Regions from separate parts of the Rhodococcus sp. MPR-R1B genome, predicted to be linked through region 4. Evidence: riboswitches for the same ligand, from Rfam matches in the RefSeq annotation. Region 4 holds a riboswitch; each other region holds the start of a gene.
The links. A riboswitch is a leader RNA that binds a small molecule or an ion and turns the genes downstream of it on or off. The one in region 4 is predicted to bind S-adenosylmethionine.

Region 1 (4,198 bases), on a different contig from region 4:
GGCGGGCAACCGGATCTTGCTCGGGGAGTGGACCGTCGGGGTCTCGATCGGAAAGGTCCTTACCCCACACCAGTCCGACGAGAGAGAGGGCAGTCTGACCGGTGAACTGGCCTTCGAGGACCCACCGTGCCTTCTCCTCGACTTCGGACTCGTTCTCCGCCAACACGATCTGCGTGCTGGGCAAGATCTTGACGTCGTCCTCCGGTCGCCCGGCTTTACGCAACCGAGCCCGAATGTCGTCGGCGAAGTCGAGCGCGCCGTCGAAATGAGTCCCGTGTCGCGAGAAGATGACGTCGGCATGGGTCGCCGCGAAATCGCGTCCACTCGGAGAATCACCCGCTTGGAAGATGACCGGATGCCCCTGGCGGCTTCGGGGAAGCGTCGGCGTCACGGAGATGTCGAACTGTGAAGTCTGCCTGCGCACGGCGCCGACGGCGCCCGGAGTAGACCAGTTCTCGGACGTACGAGAATCCGAGATCGCGTCGTCGGCCCACGAATCCCACAGTGCCCGCGCGGTTTCGATGAACTGCCCGGCACGCTCGTAGCGCAGGGAGTGGTCGAGGAAACCACCGCGACGGAAGTTCTCTCCCGTCCACGCGTTGTCGGTGGTCACCGCATTCCAGCCGGCCCGTCCGTCGGAAAGTAGGTCGAGGCCGGAGAGTCGACGCGCAAGGTCGGCCGGTTCGTTGTACGTGGTGTTCTGTGTCGCGACCAACCCGATCTTGTCGGTGATACCGGCGAGGGCGGCCAACTGCGCAATGGCGTCGGGGCGGCCGGCGATATCCAGATCGAGAATCTTGCCGTTCTGTTCCCGAAGCCGCAGGCCTTCACCGAGGAAGAAGGCGTCGAACAGACCTCGCTCGGCGGTGAGTACCAACCGCCGAAACGTCTCGAAGTCGATCTGGGATCCGCTCGCGGAATCGGACCAGATGGTGGTGTGGTTGACCCCCTGGAAGAAGACGCCGAAGTGAACGTGAGCGTCGGGTCGAGGTACGGCGGAGCGTGATGCAGTCATGGCCGAAATATCCTTAGCGCGAAGTCAAGTCAGGAGGAGTGGGCGAATCGATTTGCGGGCCGCTGCAGACCGAGGTTGTCCCTCAGGGTCGATCCCGGAACCGGGCGTCGCGTCAACCCGGCCTTGGACAGCGTCGGAAGCACGAATTTGGCCAGCACCGGAAGGTCCTCGTCGATCACGAGAGCATGGAAATGAACACCGTCGAGGTGTCCCGCCAATTCCTTCAGAACCACGGCCGCTTCCCCCGGATCTGCAGCCAGGAGCAGTCGGCCGGTGACGACGGCATTCCCGTACGAGTTCAGCTCGGTCCTCCGCTGCGCCGCAGACAGATTCGGCGTATCGAATGCCACATCGACCTCGGCGACCACCAATGACGCGCCCTCATCGCGCGCCTTGGCAGCCGACTGTGCAATGGTCTCCACCGAATCACCGGAAACGAGAACAACATCCGGCTGGCGTGGATCGATTTCGCCGTAGCGGCCGAACACCACCAACTGGCCTTGAGGCGGCCGCGGAACGATTGCGGGCCCCTTCACCGAGAACGTGTCGCCCTCGAAATTGACGTAATGCAGACGATCACGCTCGAGGAAACGCCCACTGAGATAGTCACGAACGACGGCGTCGTCCTCCCACGAGTCCCAGAGATCGGTCACAACGGTGACCGAATCCCGCTGCTCTTGCTGACGCGCCGACTCCGTTGTTACCGGAGCCCTCCCCCACGCCCTCGCCGCGGCATCGTCTTCGACCGGAACAGCAAGCCAGCCGCCACGCCCACGCGAGGAGTAGTCCAACGTCGCCAATTGCGAGGACGTATGAAACGGTTCGGCGTACGTGGTCCCGACGACGGGGACCAGCCCGATCGTGCTGGTTGTCGCCGCCACGTACGACGCCCTCGAGACGGCATCGATGCGGCCGACGACGTCACCACTCGGGGGGAGGATGGAATCGTCGAACGTCGCGAACGTGAAGCCGGCATTCTCGGCAGCCGCGACGCGATCGCGCACGGCTTTGCCCGTGAGCAGCTGGTCCGGGCGGTGTGAGCTTCGGCGCCAGGCAGCGGGGTGAGTGCCCTCGCCGTCCAGTTCGATACCCACGGCAAATACAGTCATGTGTCCTCCATCGGTCCTGGCGGTAGCACCCACACTGCGGTTAGGTAGCGGGTTGCTGCGGCATCATCGAGCCAGGTCTCTCAGCCACTCTGGATGGTGGATGCAATCTATGCGGGCCACGCTGGGCAAGTCAAATCACGCTTGTCGAATCATATTGACCTACAACATATTTCAATACAATCATCCTGATCGAAAGGGTTGCGCAACGCTAGCCGACGTAGACACGAAAGAGCCCCGCCCGACTCGCGTCGGACGGAGCTCTCGGTGTGCGCTGGAACGCTACTTCGCGCCCATCCATGCCTGATCGAACAGCATGATGCCGGTTGCAGTCGGAACCACACCGTGCACGTTCTTCTGCCAAGCCCAGAACGACGTGAGCCCGCCGATCGGCGCCGATGGAACCGTCTCGTTCCACAGCGTCTGAATTTTGCCGATGATCGCCAGGGTCGACGAATTGTCCTTGGCCTGTTGTAGATCTGCGATCAGCTGATCCATCGCCGGGTTCGCATATCCAGCAGTATTCGCCATCGAGGTGCTGTTGGTCGTGGAGAACAATCCGAGATCGAGAATCGACTCGTACATTCCGATGCCCGCGTGCGCGAGGTCGAAATCGTGCTTGACGTAGACGTTCTGCACGATGTCGCCGGCGTTGTTGGCCAAGATCAAGTTCACCTCGAACCCGACGGCCTGCAACAGTGACTGCACGGCGAGGCCGATCGCGTGGTCCTTGGGCTCACTGAGCGCGACGTAGTCGAGGCTGCCGTCGTATCCGTCTGCCTTCGCCTGATTCAGAAGCTCCTTGGCCTTTTCGGGGTCGTAGGCAATACCCGGTGTGTCTACATGCCATTGAGACGTCGGACCGAACAACTCCGAGCCCGGCAGTCCCTCACCGTTTTCCACTCGCTGATCGATCAACGTGGTGTCCAGCGCGTAGCCGATGGCCTGGCGAACGCGAACATCCGAGCCCGGTCGGCCCTCACGGTTGTTGATAATCTCGGCACTACCGGCATTGAGCACGTCGATGTAGCCGGGGTAGCCAGCGGACTTGGCGGAATTGATCGCCGACGTGAGGCCGCGAATGTAGGCGACATCGAGCTGACCGCTGTTCAATGATTCGAGATTGGCCTGCGGACCGTTGAGCGCAACCATCCGCAACTTGTCCAGCTTGGGGGCGCCGCCGTAGTAGGACGGGTTGGCCTTGAAGATTCGCTCGACGCTCGGTGTGAAGACATCTTCGGTGAAGGGTCCGGCTCCGATGGCGGTGAACTTGTCGCCCTGCTGCGAACTCGGGGCGACGATCATCCCGTGCCCGAGAGCGAGCATCGACGGAAAACGCATCCACGGCGTCTTCAGCTTGAATTCCACTGTCGTCGGACCGCTTGCCTGCGCCGATTCCACCGAAGCCAGCCACAGTTCGGCGCCATTGCCCTTGCCCGCGTTGTACCGATCGATGCTCGCGATCACGGCGTTGGCGTCGAGGGTGGTGCCGTCACTGAACTTCACACCGTCGCGAAGTTTCAGCGTCCAGGTGGCTCCGTCGTCAGCTGTCTCGAGCGATTCAGCCAACTTGGGCTCGAACTCGCCGCTCGCAGTGTCGTAACTCATCAGGACGTCGTACACAGCAGCGAAGGCCTCACCGCCGGAACCGCCGCGCGCGGCCGTCTTCGTCGGGTCGAGTGAGGGAACGAGCACCTGTACGCCGTACGTCATGGTCCCGCCGGCCACCGCAGTTCCCGGATCAGGCTGCTCGTTGACCATGCCGGTCACGACGTCCGCCGACGCGGTCGTCGTATCGGTCCCGCTGTCGTCACCATTGCTCGCGCAGCCCACCAATAGAACCCCGGTACCGAACAATGCGACGGTGACCCGGCTGACTTTCCCGATGCGCCAAGATCTCGAGTGCGACACGGAGATTCCACCTCACTTTCAGTAGACGCAGCCACGGATCGGCCGCAATCGGCTAATAGTGATGTCCTCTGTGGAGTGACGCCCAGCACGTTCCCGGTGACCGGAAACATTCACGGAGACAAAGGATGCGCATAACTGAGATGATCGGGCCGAGTGGTTGACGGCG
Region 2 (4,198 bases), on a different contig from region 4:
GTGCGGCGAACGTAGCGTCGACTGCAGGCTGGTCGTGAGCACCTGCGCGATCACCGCGCCGGTCGGGATCGCCAAGGTGATCGCCGGAAGAATCACCGTTGCGAATCCCTTGTCTCCGAAAGCGGGGAAGATGTGCAGACGGAACGAGAACAGCTGCAGAAGAATCAGGCCAACCCAGAAGGTAGGCACCGCCACACCCAGCGGCGGCAGCGAGAACAACAGATTCGCGAGCCACCGCTTGCGGGTGTAGGTAGCGAAGAACGCGATCGCCACTCCGAACAACACGGCCAGAACCAAAGCGGTGGTTGCCAAGACCAGAGTGCTCGGCAGCGCCGAGAAGATGGCATCCGTCACCGACTGACCGGTGGAGATGGACGTACCGAAATCGCCGCGAAGAGCATTCGTCAGCGACGTCCAGTACTGCACCCACACCGACTGGTCCAAGCCGTACCGTGCCCGAAGCTGATCGAGCGCAGCCTGATCCACTGCAACACCCTGACCGGACGAGTCGGCAGCCATGCTGACGGGATCACTCGGCAGGAGGAACAGAATCACGAACGAGATGGTGAAGGCGGCCCACAGAACCACTGCGGCCTGGCCCAGTCGGGTGAGTACGTATCGAGTCATGATTACTTACCCGACAACCATGCGTCGTAGAACTGCAGGCGCGAGGAGGCTTCGAAGTTCAGGTCCTGCACACTCGATCCGGCGCCGATGGCCTGCGAGAGCTCGATGGTGGGGATGGAGAGTCCACGGTCGAGGATCAATTCCTGTGCGGTGGATACCAGTTCGCCGCGTTGGCCGTTGTCCGTGGCTGCAAGCTGGTCTGTGAGTACCTTGTCGAGCTCCGGATCTGCGCCGCGACGGTTCAGGTTGCGGCCTTCGGTGCTGAACGATGCCCGCAAGATGTCGGCGTCCGCGCGAGTGCTGTTGTAATACAGCGAATCGTAATCACCCGATACTCCCTTCTCGGTCCATTCACCGTTCGAGACCAAGTTGAGCTGCAGGTCGACGCCGACCTTCTTGAGCTGCTGCTGCACGAGCTCGAGGATGGCCTGGTTACCCGAGAACACCGGACTGAAGGTGACGCTGAAAGTGAGCTTCTGCCCGTCCTTCTCGCGGATACCGTCGCTGCCGGTCTTCCAACCAGCCGCGTCGAGGAGTTTCGCCGACTTGTCGGCGTCGTACGTCACGACACTGGATTCGTCGCTGTAGAGCGGAGTGGTGTGAGCCAGCGGGCTCGTGGCCGGGAAGAACGACGGATCCAGAACGGTGTCGACGAGTTCTTGGCGGTTGATCGCGGGAATGATGGCCTGACGAACAGCCTGATCAGCGAGAACGCCGCGACTGACGTTGGGCTGGAAGAAGAAGCTCACACCCGGGTTCGGCCTTGTGAGGATTCGTCCACCCGCGCCCTCGATTTGCGGCGCATCCTGCGGAAGCGCATCGCTGACCGCATCGAGCTGGCCGGAGGCCACGCTGCCCGCCCGCACACCGGATTCGGGAACCACCGTGAAGTCGACGCCGTCGAGGTACGCCTCGCCCTGATGCGCGACCGCATCCGAGGCCCAGTTGTATCCCGCACGCTTGGCGATCTTGACGCTCTTGTCCTGCTGCCAGTCGGTGTACACGAACGGTCCGGAGGCGATCACCGCTGCACCGGGGCAGCGCTGCTCGGATGCCAGCGCGGTGGTGGAATCGGCGAGGATTCCGAGCTGTGGCGTCGAAGTTGCTTGCAGGAACTGAACATTGGGTCCGGAGAAATTGATCTTCGCCGTGTGAGCATCTACGACGTCGGTACCGGTGTACGAGGACAGGTAACTCTTCGCCAACGACGCGTTCGGTCCCAGGTTCTTGACCGAGTCGAAGGTCTTCTTCACCGAATCCGCCGTCACCGGTGTGCCGTCACTGAAGGTGGCGTCGTCGCGAAGGACGAACGTGAAGCTAGCGGCGTCGGGGCTGATCTCCCAACTCTTGGCGAGCCACGGGGTGATCTCTCCGGTGTCGGGATTTTGATCGGTAAGCGAATCCACCACTGTCCGAGTGACATACACGGTCTGGTTACTGCCGGCCTGGGCCGGATCGGCGCACGTCGGCGCCTGCGACAGACCGTAGCGAAGGGTTCCGCCGGACTGGGCGGGGCCTGCGTCGGCAGCACTGTCACTCCCGCTGCTGCAGCCGGCGAGGACGGTGCCGAGAACCGAGACAGCACCGATACCGGCGATTACGGTCGCGCGTTTGCGGGCACCGAATGAGGGCGAAGACACCAAGAACTCCTAAAGAGGCATGCCGAAGAGCGCACCCGTCGCCTGAGACGAAAAAGGCGATCGAGCACGAATCACTTGTGAGAGAAGAGAAAACAGACTTGTCGACGACTCGCCTGAGTGTGAATGACTGACCGAGAGGTCAGTTGGTACAGAAAGATCCCGCGGTGCGGCACAGGTCTACGTGACGACGCGACCAGGCGGTATCGAAACCGCCTTCGACTGCCTTCATTTCGTGTTCCTCCATCGGTCCTGGCGGTAGCACCCGCACCCGATCACTCGGGGGGTTGCTGCGACTTCAATGAGCCAGGTCTCTCGGTCGCTCTGGATGGTCGTTCGCAAGTGTACGAGGTCAAACCCGGGTGTTGTCAACCCGGTCGGTAGGAATTGCTGCTCGAGTCACATTTTCGAGCACCCGAAGTTGTTTCTCGAACGGGTGGACGCCCACCTCTTCGGGCGAGAGTGAAGCGTCGTAAAGCGGTGTGTATCCACTGGACAGATACAGCGCGACGGCCTCCGGCTGCCGAGGACCCGTCGTGAGAAACACACGGTTGTATCCACGAAGTTCGATCTCTCGTTCCAACTCGCGAACGACGGCCTTGCCGAGGCCGCGCTTCCGATAGTCGACCGACGTCCAGATTCTCTTCAGTTCGGCAGTGGTGGAATCGAATTGACGAAACGCACCACCGGCGATCGGCAGACCGTCGTGGGTGAGCACCAGAAGCGCACCCTGCGGGTAGGCAAATTCTTCTGCCGGATACGTCGTGAGATCATCGAGCATCGCTTCGCGAGTCCCGCCGTAACGCGAACTGTATTCGAGTGCCAACTCCGCGATCAGTGGAGCTGCCAAGGGATCGTCCTGCGATACCGAATAGACCTCTACCGCTCCGACACCCTCAAGCTGTCGAGTACCGAGCTCCAGTGCCACAACACTTTCCTCCATGAATCTGGTCAACGCTCCCCCAGCCTGAAAACTTCCGGAGCGAGGGTGGTTCCGTCGACGAGGTCCGCCACAAGTTCACCCAAGGCCGGACCGAACTTGAACCCGTGCCCCGAGAATCCCGCCGCCACCGTGACGGCGCCGACTCGGTCGATGACGAAGTTACTGTCCGGCGTGCTCGTGTACAGGCACGTGATCGACTCGACACGGGTGGAATCGACGCCGGGCAACCACGACTCGGCGTACTGGGCCAATCGCCGCTCTCCGTCGACGTCAGGGGTGTAGTCACGGGTCTGCGGAGTCACCACCGGCCCGGTCGCGTGTTCGCCGATCTTGATCCCGTCCTCGGAACCGAGCCCGTAGATCCCCGCGGTCTCCAATTCTGCGCCGGTGTGGTGAACGAAACTCGGCCACTCGACTCCGGGATCGAGCGGTGCGAAGTGTGCTGGTTGTTCCTGTGTCGTGCGCAGTGTCGGCAATACGATCTCGGAGCCGAGACCGCTGTCTGCGATCAGATCTGCAGTCCACGCACCGGCCGCGATCACGGCCTGACGAGCTGCGAGCGTTCCACTGTCCGTCACCACGTCCACGCCGTAGGACGCCCGCGCGAGTGCCAACACCCGAACATCGTGACGGACCTCGGCGCCCGCAAACACCGCTCCTGCCTTCAGAGCGGTCACGGCGCGGTCCGCGTGCAACCGGCCTGCGTCGGGATGATGGAGCACCGTGGTGTCGAATCGCAGCCCCGGCCAACGGGCGGACGCCTCGGCAGGAGTGAGGATCTCACCCTTGATGCCCGCCTCGCGAAGTATCTTCGCCTTGGACTGCACTGCCTGCGGCAGGCCGTGATCAACGGCACCGGTGAGTTCCAGGAACCCGACGTCCGTCGTGGTCTCCAACTCCCGCCACAGCGGCAGCGCGCCGGCCGCCAAACCTGTGTACAGGTGATTGTCGTACGCCTGCCGATAGATACGCGAAGTACCGTGCGACGCAC
Region 3 (4,198 bases), on a different contig from region 4:
GCATGCAGCGCTGAGCAATCCGACGGTGGCAAGCGCCGAGATCAGAAAAGTCGCGCGACGGGATGTGGAGAACATCAATTTTTCCTTCCGGGAATGAGTCTGGGTCGCGTCAGAGGACGCGGGAGAGAAAGGCTTTGGTCCGTTCGTGGACCGGATTGTCGATCACCTGCGAAGGCGGGCCCTGTTCGACGATGACGCCGCCGTCCATGAAGACCGCAGTGTCCGCCACTTCCCGAGCAAATCCGACCTCGTGTGTGACGATCACCAAGGTGGCGCCGTCACGGGCCAGCTGAGCGAGGACTTCGAGAACCTCGCCCACCAGTTCCGGGTCGAGCGCCGACGTCGGCTCGTCGAAGAGAATGACCGCCGGCCGCAGTGCCAGCGCTCGCGCTATCGCGACGCGCTGTTGCTGGCCACCGGAGAGTTGGCGGGGATACTCGTCCGCCTTGTCCCCCACTCCCACTCGCTCGAGCAGTGCGCGGGCCTCGCGGTACACCTCGTCACGATCACGCTTCTGGGCCGAGAGCGGCGCTTCCACCACGTTTTCCAACGCGGTCAGGTGCGGAAACAGGTTGAAGTTCTGGAACACGAATCCGATGTGCGAACGCTGTTTCAGGATCTCGCGGTCACGCAGTTCGTGGAGCCGATTTCCCTTGCGCCGGTATCCGATCAGTTCTCCGTCGATCCGTACGGTCCCGCGGTCGACCTTCTCGAGGTGATTGAGGGTGCGCAGCAAGGTGGACTTACCGGAACCCGACGGACCGAGAATGACGGTCACTTCGCCCTTGCGGACCAGGAGATCAACGCCGGCAAGTACTTCCAGCGTGCCGAAGGACTTGTGAATTCCGCGCGCTTCGACGGCATACACCGTCTCTTCGGCCAGTTCTGCGGTCATCGGGTCGCACCTCGCGGAATATCGAGACGCGCATCGCGAATCTCTTCGAACTTCTTGCGCGCCTTCTGTACCGGAGTCAACGGAAGAGCACGGGCGGATCCTCGTGCATAGTGGCGCTCCACGTAGTACTGACCGATCGAGAGCAACGTCGTGAGGATGATGTACCAGATCGTGGCGACCATCAGCAGGGGCACGACTCGTCCGTTGCGTCCGAAGATGACCTGCACCTGGTAGAACAGTTCGGCGATTGCCATGGTGGAGACGATCGACGTTCCCTTGAAGAGTCCGATGACCTCGTTGGCGGCGTTGGGGAGGATCGCCCGCATTGCCTGCGGGAGAACGATCTTGAAGAACTGGCGACTGCGCGGAATGCCGAGCGAGTGAGCAGCTTCGATCTGACCGTGATCCACCGAGATGATTCCGGAGCGAATGATCTCGGCCGAGTATGCAGCCTGGTGCAGCGCCAAACCGATGACTGCTGCGGTGAATCCGCCGATCACACCGCTGACCTGGAAGGTGAAGAACTCGGGACCGAAAGGTATTCCGAGAGAAAGCGTCTGGTACAGGTATGTGATGTTGAACCAGAAGAGCAGCTGCACGATGAGTGGAATCGAGCGGAAGGCCCAGATGTAGGTCCAAGCGATCACCTGCAGGACCGGGTTTTTCGACAACCGACCGAGTGCCAGGAAAACACCGAGACCGAATCCGAGGATCGTCCCCCACAGCGTCAGTTTGATCGTCATCCACAGCGCGGCGAGCACTGATTTCGCGGTGAAGTACTGCGCGAAGGTCGGCCAGTCCCAGCCGGGGTTGACGACGAGTCCGTGGATGAACTGAGCAAGCAGGACCAGCACGACCGCACTGATCACCCAGCGCAGCGGGTGCCAGGTGCGAGCGACGACAAGCTCCGAGTCGGGAAGTTGCGACTCGGACACCGACTTTTCGGGGCGGACATCGGTGGGCGCGCTCACGGCGCGCTACCTGACGGAGTGGACATCACGAATAGACCTTTCGGGGAAATGGGAACGCAGCTGTGTCCTCGAGTTGGTGCGCTCGAGTTGCGAAGACGACGAGAGTTCGGTCATCGACAGTGACACGAAGCGGTGCGGCACAGATCGATGTGACGTCGCTTGTGCGCAGCGTGCGAAGTGGTAACCATGTGATGCCTTCCATCGGTCCTGGCGGTAGCACCCGCTCCCGATCACTCGGGGGGTTGCTGCGACGTCGACGAGCCAGGTCTCTCGGTCGCTCTGGATGGTGAGCAAAGACTAGACCCGAAATGTCGAGTCGTCAAATGTTGTATTTCCCTGCACTGCAAGGGAAATGAAGGGTCCACGATGTTGAAATCGCATTGATTCCAACGGTGTCCGCAGCCGCGTTCGGCGTGTTGAATGGAGCGTTCGAATGAAGACCGGGACCGCCGTCCGGACTGACTTTTCCTCTGCCGTACCGTCTGCGGAGTGAGTGGACTCGACGCTTTCTTCATCTTGTTGGCCGGTATCGGCGCGGGCGCGATCAACGCCGTGGTCGGCAGTGGAACGCTGATCACGTTCCCGACGCTGGTCGCCTTCGGCATGCCGCCCGTGACCGCAACCATGTCCAACGCGGTCGGGCTCGTCGCCGGCGGAGTTTCGGGTACCTGGGGCTACCGACGTGAGCTGTCCGGACAGTGGGATCGACTGAAGTGGCAGATTCCGGCGTCACTCGCCGGGGCACTACTCGGTTCGTGGTTGCTCATGCATCTACCCGAGAAACTGTTCGAGACCATCGTTCCGGTGCTGCTGGTCCTCGCTCTCGCGCTCGTCCTCCTCCAACCACGCATCCAGGCGTGGGCCAAGAAGCGTTCCACCGAAGAAACGACGCTGTCCACCAAGAGGCTGATGCTCCTGACCGCCGGCACTTTTGCAGTCGGCATCTACGGCGGGTACTTCACTGCCGCGCAGGGCATCCTTCTCATCGGTGTGATGGGTGCCATCCTCCCGGAAACCCTCCAGCGCATGAACGGCGCGAAGAACCTGCTGTCGCTGCTCGTCAACATCGTTGCAGCAGGGATGTACATCACTCTGGCATTCGATCAGATCAATTGGGCAGCAGCCGGTTTGATCGCCGTCGGCTCACTCGGTGGTGGCGTTCTCGGTGCCCGCTACGGACGGCGCCTGTCCCCCACTGCATTGCGCTACACGATTGTCGTCGTCGGCCTGATCGGACTGTGGCGCCTTCTCGCTTGACCGCCCACATCGGGCGCCACCCGCACATACTGGAGTAATGACCAGTACAGAAGATCAGACCGGTTGGACCTACCTCATGGACATGGACGGGGTTCTCGTCCACGAGGAGCACTTGATACCTGGAGCGGACACGTTCCTGGCAGAGCTGGCGTCGAACGACATCCCGTACATGGTGCTCACCAACAACTCCATCCGCACCCCGCGTGACCTGCGAGCACGCCTGCTCAATTCGGGACTCGACATCCCGGAGAAGTCGATCTGGACGTCAGCGCTCGCAACCGCGACGTTCCTGGCCAACCAGCGGCCGGGCGGCAGCGCCTACGTGGTCGGCGAATCGGGCCTGACCACCGCCCTGCACGACATCGGTTACGTCCTGACGGACAGCGACCCCGACTACGTCGTCCTCGGCGAGACGCGAACGTACTCCTTCGAGGCAATCACCACCGCCATTCGCCTGGTCGAGCGTGGATCGCGGTTCATCGCCACCAACCCGGACGCCACTGGACCGTCGCGAGACGGCTCGCTGCCGGCCACCGGCTCGGTCGCGGCACTCATCACCAAAGCGACCGGACGCGATCCCTACTACGTCGGCAAGCCCAACGCCTTGATGATGCGCTCAGCCCTGCGGTCCATCGGCGCTCATTCCGCCAATACGTTGATGATCGGCGATCGCATGGATACCGACATCGTCTGTGGCCTCGAAGCCGGACTGCAGACGATTCTGGTGATGACCGGGATCTCGACCCGCGCGTCGGTAGAGCTCTATCCCTACCGCCCGACCATCGTCCTCGAGTCGGTCGCCGATCTTGTGGGAACAACAACCGATCCATTCCGTAGCAACACAAACAATTGATTCAAATTGCAAAACAAAACCGAAACTCGGTAATTAACTGGTAAAAAACAGCAGATTTGCCAGGTTCCGACTCGTCCGCTTTGTCCAACTGAACAAACCAACGGTTTTATTCGCACCAAACTTACAAACGAGTAGTTAGACGCAGGTCAAAGATCATTTCGACACCGAGTGACAGTTGGACTCCAGTCGTAAAATTGATTTTTCGAAAAGTGGTAACGAATC
Region 4 (4,198 bases):
GGGTAGACGAAGTCACTGATCAATTGTGGTCTCACACCTGGTTGAACTTCCAAGTGAGAGCGGGTGAGTTCACTCACGTGAGACCGCGAACACAAATGGGACGCCCGGTTTCCCGGACGTCCCATCAGAAGGTGAAACAGTGAATCTACTTCGCGGCCATGGCCTTCTGCAGGTTCACGTCGAGTGCACCGAGGAACTCCTCGGTGGTCAGGTAGCCCTGATCGCCGCCGACCAGCATCGAGAGGTCCTTGGTCATCTGGCCGCTTTCGACGGTCTTGATGACAACGTCTTCGAGCGCCTGCGCGAAGCCGATGACCTCAGGGGTGCTGTCGAGCTTGCCACGATGCTCGAGTCCGCGGGTCCACGCGAAGATGGACGCGATCGGGTTGGTCGAGGTGGGCTTGCCCTGCTGGTGCTGACGGTAGTGACGCGTCACGGTGCCGTGAGCAGCCTCTGCCTCACAGGTCCTTCCGTCCGGTGTCAGCAGAACCGACGTCATGAGGCCGAGCGAGCCGAAGCCCTGGGCCACGGTGTCGGACTGGACGTCGCCGTCGTAGTTCTTGCATGCCCAGACGTATCCACCCTCCCACTTGAGTGCGGAAGCGACCATGTCGTCGATGAGGCGGTGCTCGTAGGTCAGACCTGCGGCATCGAACTCAGCCTTGAACTCGGTCTCGTAGACGTGCTGGAAGATGTCCTTGAAGGCACCGTCGTACGCCTTGAGAATGGTGTTCTTGGTGGACAGGTACACCGGGTAGTTCTGCTGCAGTCCGTAGGTGAGCGACGCGCGAGCGAAGTCACGGATGGACGTGGTGAAGTTGTACTGCCCCTGGACGACGCCGCCCTCTTCGGGGAAGTTGACCAGTTCGTGCTCGATCGGTGCGCTGCCGTCCTCAGGCGTGTAGGTGATCATCACCTTGCCGGGGCCGGGGACCTTGAAGTCTGTGGCGCGGTACTGGTCGCCGAATGCGTGACGGCCGATGATGATCGGCTTGGTCCAGCCCGGAACGAGTCGCGGAACGTTGGAGATGATGATCGGTGCGCGGAAGATCGTGCCGCCGAGAATGTTGCGGATCGTTCCGTTCGGGGAACGCCACATCTTCTTGAGACCGAATTCCTCGACACGTGCCTCGTCCGGCGTAATCGTGGCGCATTTGACGCCGACGCCGTGCTTCTGGATCGCGTGCGCTGCGTCGATGGTGACCTGGTCGTCGGTCTCGTCGCGGTACTCGATACCGAGGTCGTAGTACTCGAGGTTCACATCGAGATACGGATGGATCAACTTGTCTTTGATGAACTGCCAGATAATGCGCGTCATCTCATCGCCGTCGAGTTCGACGACGGTGCCCTCAACCTTGATTTTGGACATGGGTGCTTCGCGTCCTCCTAGGAAGTTTCCCTGGTTACACGGTTGCGGTCACACTTTGTGAGTGGGTCCGCGAACGGTTCGATTATCAAACCTAGACGGTGTGGACTGATCTCGGGAGATGAGTCCCAAACAAGACAAGCGTACTGCTAACCCGTGAGGCCGCAACCGGCAGGTCCACCCATCGGTCTCTACTCGCGAGTAACTTTTGCCTGCTAGTGGGCTGCGTCGCTCTGTCTCGCGTGCGGTTGCGGCTCACAATTCGCCCCGCGTCAGGACTGCGCTCACTTCCCGGTAGAATCCGACTTGGTCATGAGTGCCAGCGTCAAGCCCCGGCTCGCTGGACGGCAACCCTCCAACCGCGGTGGGGTGCCCCGGGTGATGACCAGGTTTCCCGACGTGGATCTGCTCACGCAGTTCCACCGCAATTCGGGTGACAAGCGCGGGTCCGACAGGGACGGACCCCAGACCGGGCCGAGCCCCACGGAGGTAACTCAGTATGTGTCGCACTTGTAGATAGACCCCAGCACGGGGCGGCGATCCTTCGCCCCCGTCCGACATCTATCCGTCAGACCACTGGAGTGAACAAATCATGACCGACAACACAGCCGACGGCGCAGCAACTTCTGATCCGACCGCGAACTGGTCGTTCGAGACCAAGCAGGTGCACGCCGGGCAGACAGCGGACACCGCCACCAATGCGCGCGCTCTGCCGATCTACCAGACCACCAGCTACGTTTTCGACAGCACCGATCACGCTGCGGCACTGTTCGGCCTCGCCGAGCCTGGCAACATCTACACGCGGATCATGAATCCCACACAGGACGCCGTCGAGCAGCGCATCGCCGCCCTCGAAGGCGGAGTCGCCGCACTCCTCCTCTCCTCGGGTCAGGCTGCCGAAACCATCGCGATCCTCAACATTGCCGAAGCCGGCGACCACATCGTCTCGAGCCCGTACCTGTACGGCGGCACGTACAACCTCTTGCATTACACCCTTCGCAAGCTGGGCATCGAAGTCACCTTCGTCGAGGATCCCGACGATCTCGAGCAGTGGCGCGAAGCCATTCGCCCGAACACGAAGGCGTTCTACGGCGAGACGATCGCCAATCCCAAGAACCACATCCTCGACCTCCCCGGCATCTCGTCGCTGGCCCACGAGAACGGTCTTCCGTTGATCGTGGACAACACAGTCGCGACGCCGTACCTGCTCCGCCCACTCGAACACGGCGCCGACATCGTCGTTCACTCGGCCACCAAATACCTTGGCGGACACGGCACCGCGATCGCCGGCGTGATCGTCGACGGCGGCACCTTCGATTGGACGCAGGGTCGCCACACGAACTTCACGACGCCTGATCCCAGCTACCACGGCGTCACCTTCGCAGACCTCGGCGCGCCGGCGTTTGCACTCAAGGCGCGCGTCCAACTGCTGCGCGATCTCGGCTCCGCCGTGGCGCCGTTCAACGCGTTCCTCATCGCGCAGGGCATCGAAACCTTGAGCCTGCGCATCGAGCGTCACGTGTCCAATGCACAGAAGGTCGCCGAATTCCTCGACGGCCACGGCGAGGTGGCCTCCGTTTCCTACGCGGGACTCCCCTCCTCGCCATGGTTCGAACGCGGAAAGCAGCTGACGCCCAAGGGAACCGGCGCCATCGTCACCTTCGAGCTGCCCGGAGGTATCGATGCGGGCAAGACGTTCGTCAACGCTCTGACGCTGCACAGCCACGTCGCCAACATCGGCGACGTTCGCTCACTCGTCATCCACCCCGCCTCGACGACACACTCGCAGCTCACCCCCGAAGAGCAGCTCGCCTCCGGTGTCACACCCGGACTCGTTCGCCTCGCGGTCGGTATCGAAGGAATCGACGACATCATCGCCGATATCACCGTCGGCCTGGCTGCGGTGGCAAACTCGTGACCGTGAACGAATTGGAGCCCAGGATCGACCTCCTTCCCCCGCCCGACGGCCAGGTGGGGTTCGTCGACATCGGCGCCCTGGAACTCGAGAGCGGCGCGGTACTCCCCTCGGTTTCGCTCGCCGTTCAGCGGTGGGGTGAGCTGTCCCCGAACCGCGACAACGTCGTACTCGTCGAGCACGCACTGACCGGAGACTCACACGTCACCGGACCGATCTCCGCAAATCAGCCCTCCCCCGGTTGGTGGAACGGGATGGTCGGCGCCGGCGAACCGATCGACACCGGCGAATGGTGCGTCATCGCAACCAATGTCCTCGGTGGTTGTCGCGGCACGACCGGTCCCAGTTCGCTGGCCGACGACGGCAAGCCGTGGGGCAGCAGGTTCCCGGAGATCTCCATCCGGGATCAGATCGCGGCGGAGAAGAAGCTCGTCGATCTCCTCGGGATAGACCAGTTGGCCTCGGTAGTCGGCGGATCCATGGGCGGCATGCGCACCCTCGAATGGGCAGTTACCTACCCGGACAGCATTCGCTCCGCGTTGGTTCTCGCAACCGGTTCACGGGCCACCGCAGATCAGATCGGCACCCAGACGACGCAGATCGCTGCCATCGTCTCCGATCCGGATTGGCAGGGCGGTGACTACCACGGAACGGGGCGGGTACCTCGCGCCGGACTCGGCATCGCCCGTCGCATCGCGCACCTGACGTACCGCACCGAGTCCGAACTGGATGCGCGCTTCGAGAACTCCGCTCAGAACGACGAAAATCCTTGGAACGGTGGACGATACGCCGTCCAGAGTTACCTGGAACATCAGGCAGACAAGCTGGTCGACCGCTTCGACCCGAGCACGTACGTCCTCCTGACCGAGGCCATGAACCGGCACGACATCGGTCGTGGACGCGGCGGCGTTGCAGCG

Region 1: it holds a riboswitch for S-adenosylmethionine, as region 4 does, so the genes downstream of both, AC1Q61_RS03365 (LLM class flavin-dependent oxidoreductase) here and AC1Q61_RS21065 (bifunctional o-acetylhomoserine/o-acetylserine sulfhydrylase) in region 4, are expected to answer to the same signal.
Region 2: it holds a riboswitch for S-adenosylmethionine, as region 4 does, so the genes downstream of both, AC1Q61_RS14030 (putative leader peptide) here and AC1Q61_RS21065 (bifunctional o-acetylhomoserine/o-acetylserine sulfhydrylase) in region 4, are expected to answer to the same signal.
Region 3: it holds a riboswitch for S-adenosylmethionine, as region 4 does, so the genes downstream of both, AC1Q61_RS14000 (putative leader peptide) here and AC1Q61_RS21065 (bifunctional o-acetylhomoserine/o-acetylserine sulfhydrylase) in region 4, are expected to answer to the same signal.

What each region holds. Positions count from the first base shown of each region.
Region 1 covers NZ_JBXAFO010000002.1:130,649-134,846, reverse strand. Annotated here, with positions in the region: gene AC1Q61_RS03370 (NtaA/DmoA family FMN-dependent monooxygenase) at 1-1,015, opposite strand, end outside; gene AC1Q61_RS03365 (LLM class flavin-dependent oxidoreductase) at 1,045-2,124, opposite strand; SAM riboswitch class I at 2,129-2,224, opposite strand; gene AC1Q61_RS03360 (ABC transporter substrate-binding protein) at 2,404-4,032, opposite strand.
Region 2 covers NZ_JBXAFO010000008.1:188,518-192,715, reverse strand. Annotated here, with positions in the region: gene AC1Q61_RS14040 (ABC transporter permease) at 1-627, opposite strand, end outside; gene AC1Q61_RS14035 (ABC transporter substrate-binding protein) at 630-2,267, opposite strand; gene AC1Q61_RS14030 (putative leader peptide) at 2,407-2,496, opposite strand; SAM riboswitch class I at 2,505-2,599, opposite strand; gene AC1Q61_RS14025 (GNAT family N-acetyltransferase) at 2,617-3,207, opposite strand; gene AC1Q61_RS14020 (FAD-dependent oxidoreductase) at 3,216-4,198, opposite strand, start outside.
Region 3 covers NZ_JBXAFO010000008.1:183,286-187,483, reverse strand. Annotated here, with positions in the region: gene AC1Q61_RS14015 (ABC transporter substrate-binding protein) at 1-75, opposite strand, end outside; gene AC1Q61_RS14010 (amino acid ABC transporter ATP-binding protein) at 110-895, opposite strand; gene AC1Q61_RS14005 (amino acid ABC transporter permease) at 892-1,866, opposite strand; gene AC1Q61_RS14000 (putative leader peptide) at 1,977-2,054, opposite strand; SAM riboswitch class I at 2,062-2,156, opposite strand; gene AC1Q61_RS13995 (sulfite exporter TauE/SafE family protein) at 2,356-3,123, shown strand; gene AC1Q61_RS13990 (HAD-IIA family hydrolase) at 3,161-3,976, shown strand.
Region 4 covers NZ_JBXAFO010000015.1:154,499-158,696, reverse strand. Annotated here, with positions in the region: gene AC1Q61_RS21075 (MFS transporter) at 1-16, opposite strand, end outside; gene AC1Q61_RS21070 (NADP-dependent isocitrate dehydrogenase) at 146-1,369, opposite strand; SAM riboswitch class IV at 1,675-1,815, shown strand; gene AC1Q61_RS21065 (bifunctional o-acetylhomoserine/o-acetylserine sulfhydrylase) at 1,959-3,284, shown strand; gene metX (homoserine O-acetyltransferase MetX) at 3,281-4,198, shown strand, end outside.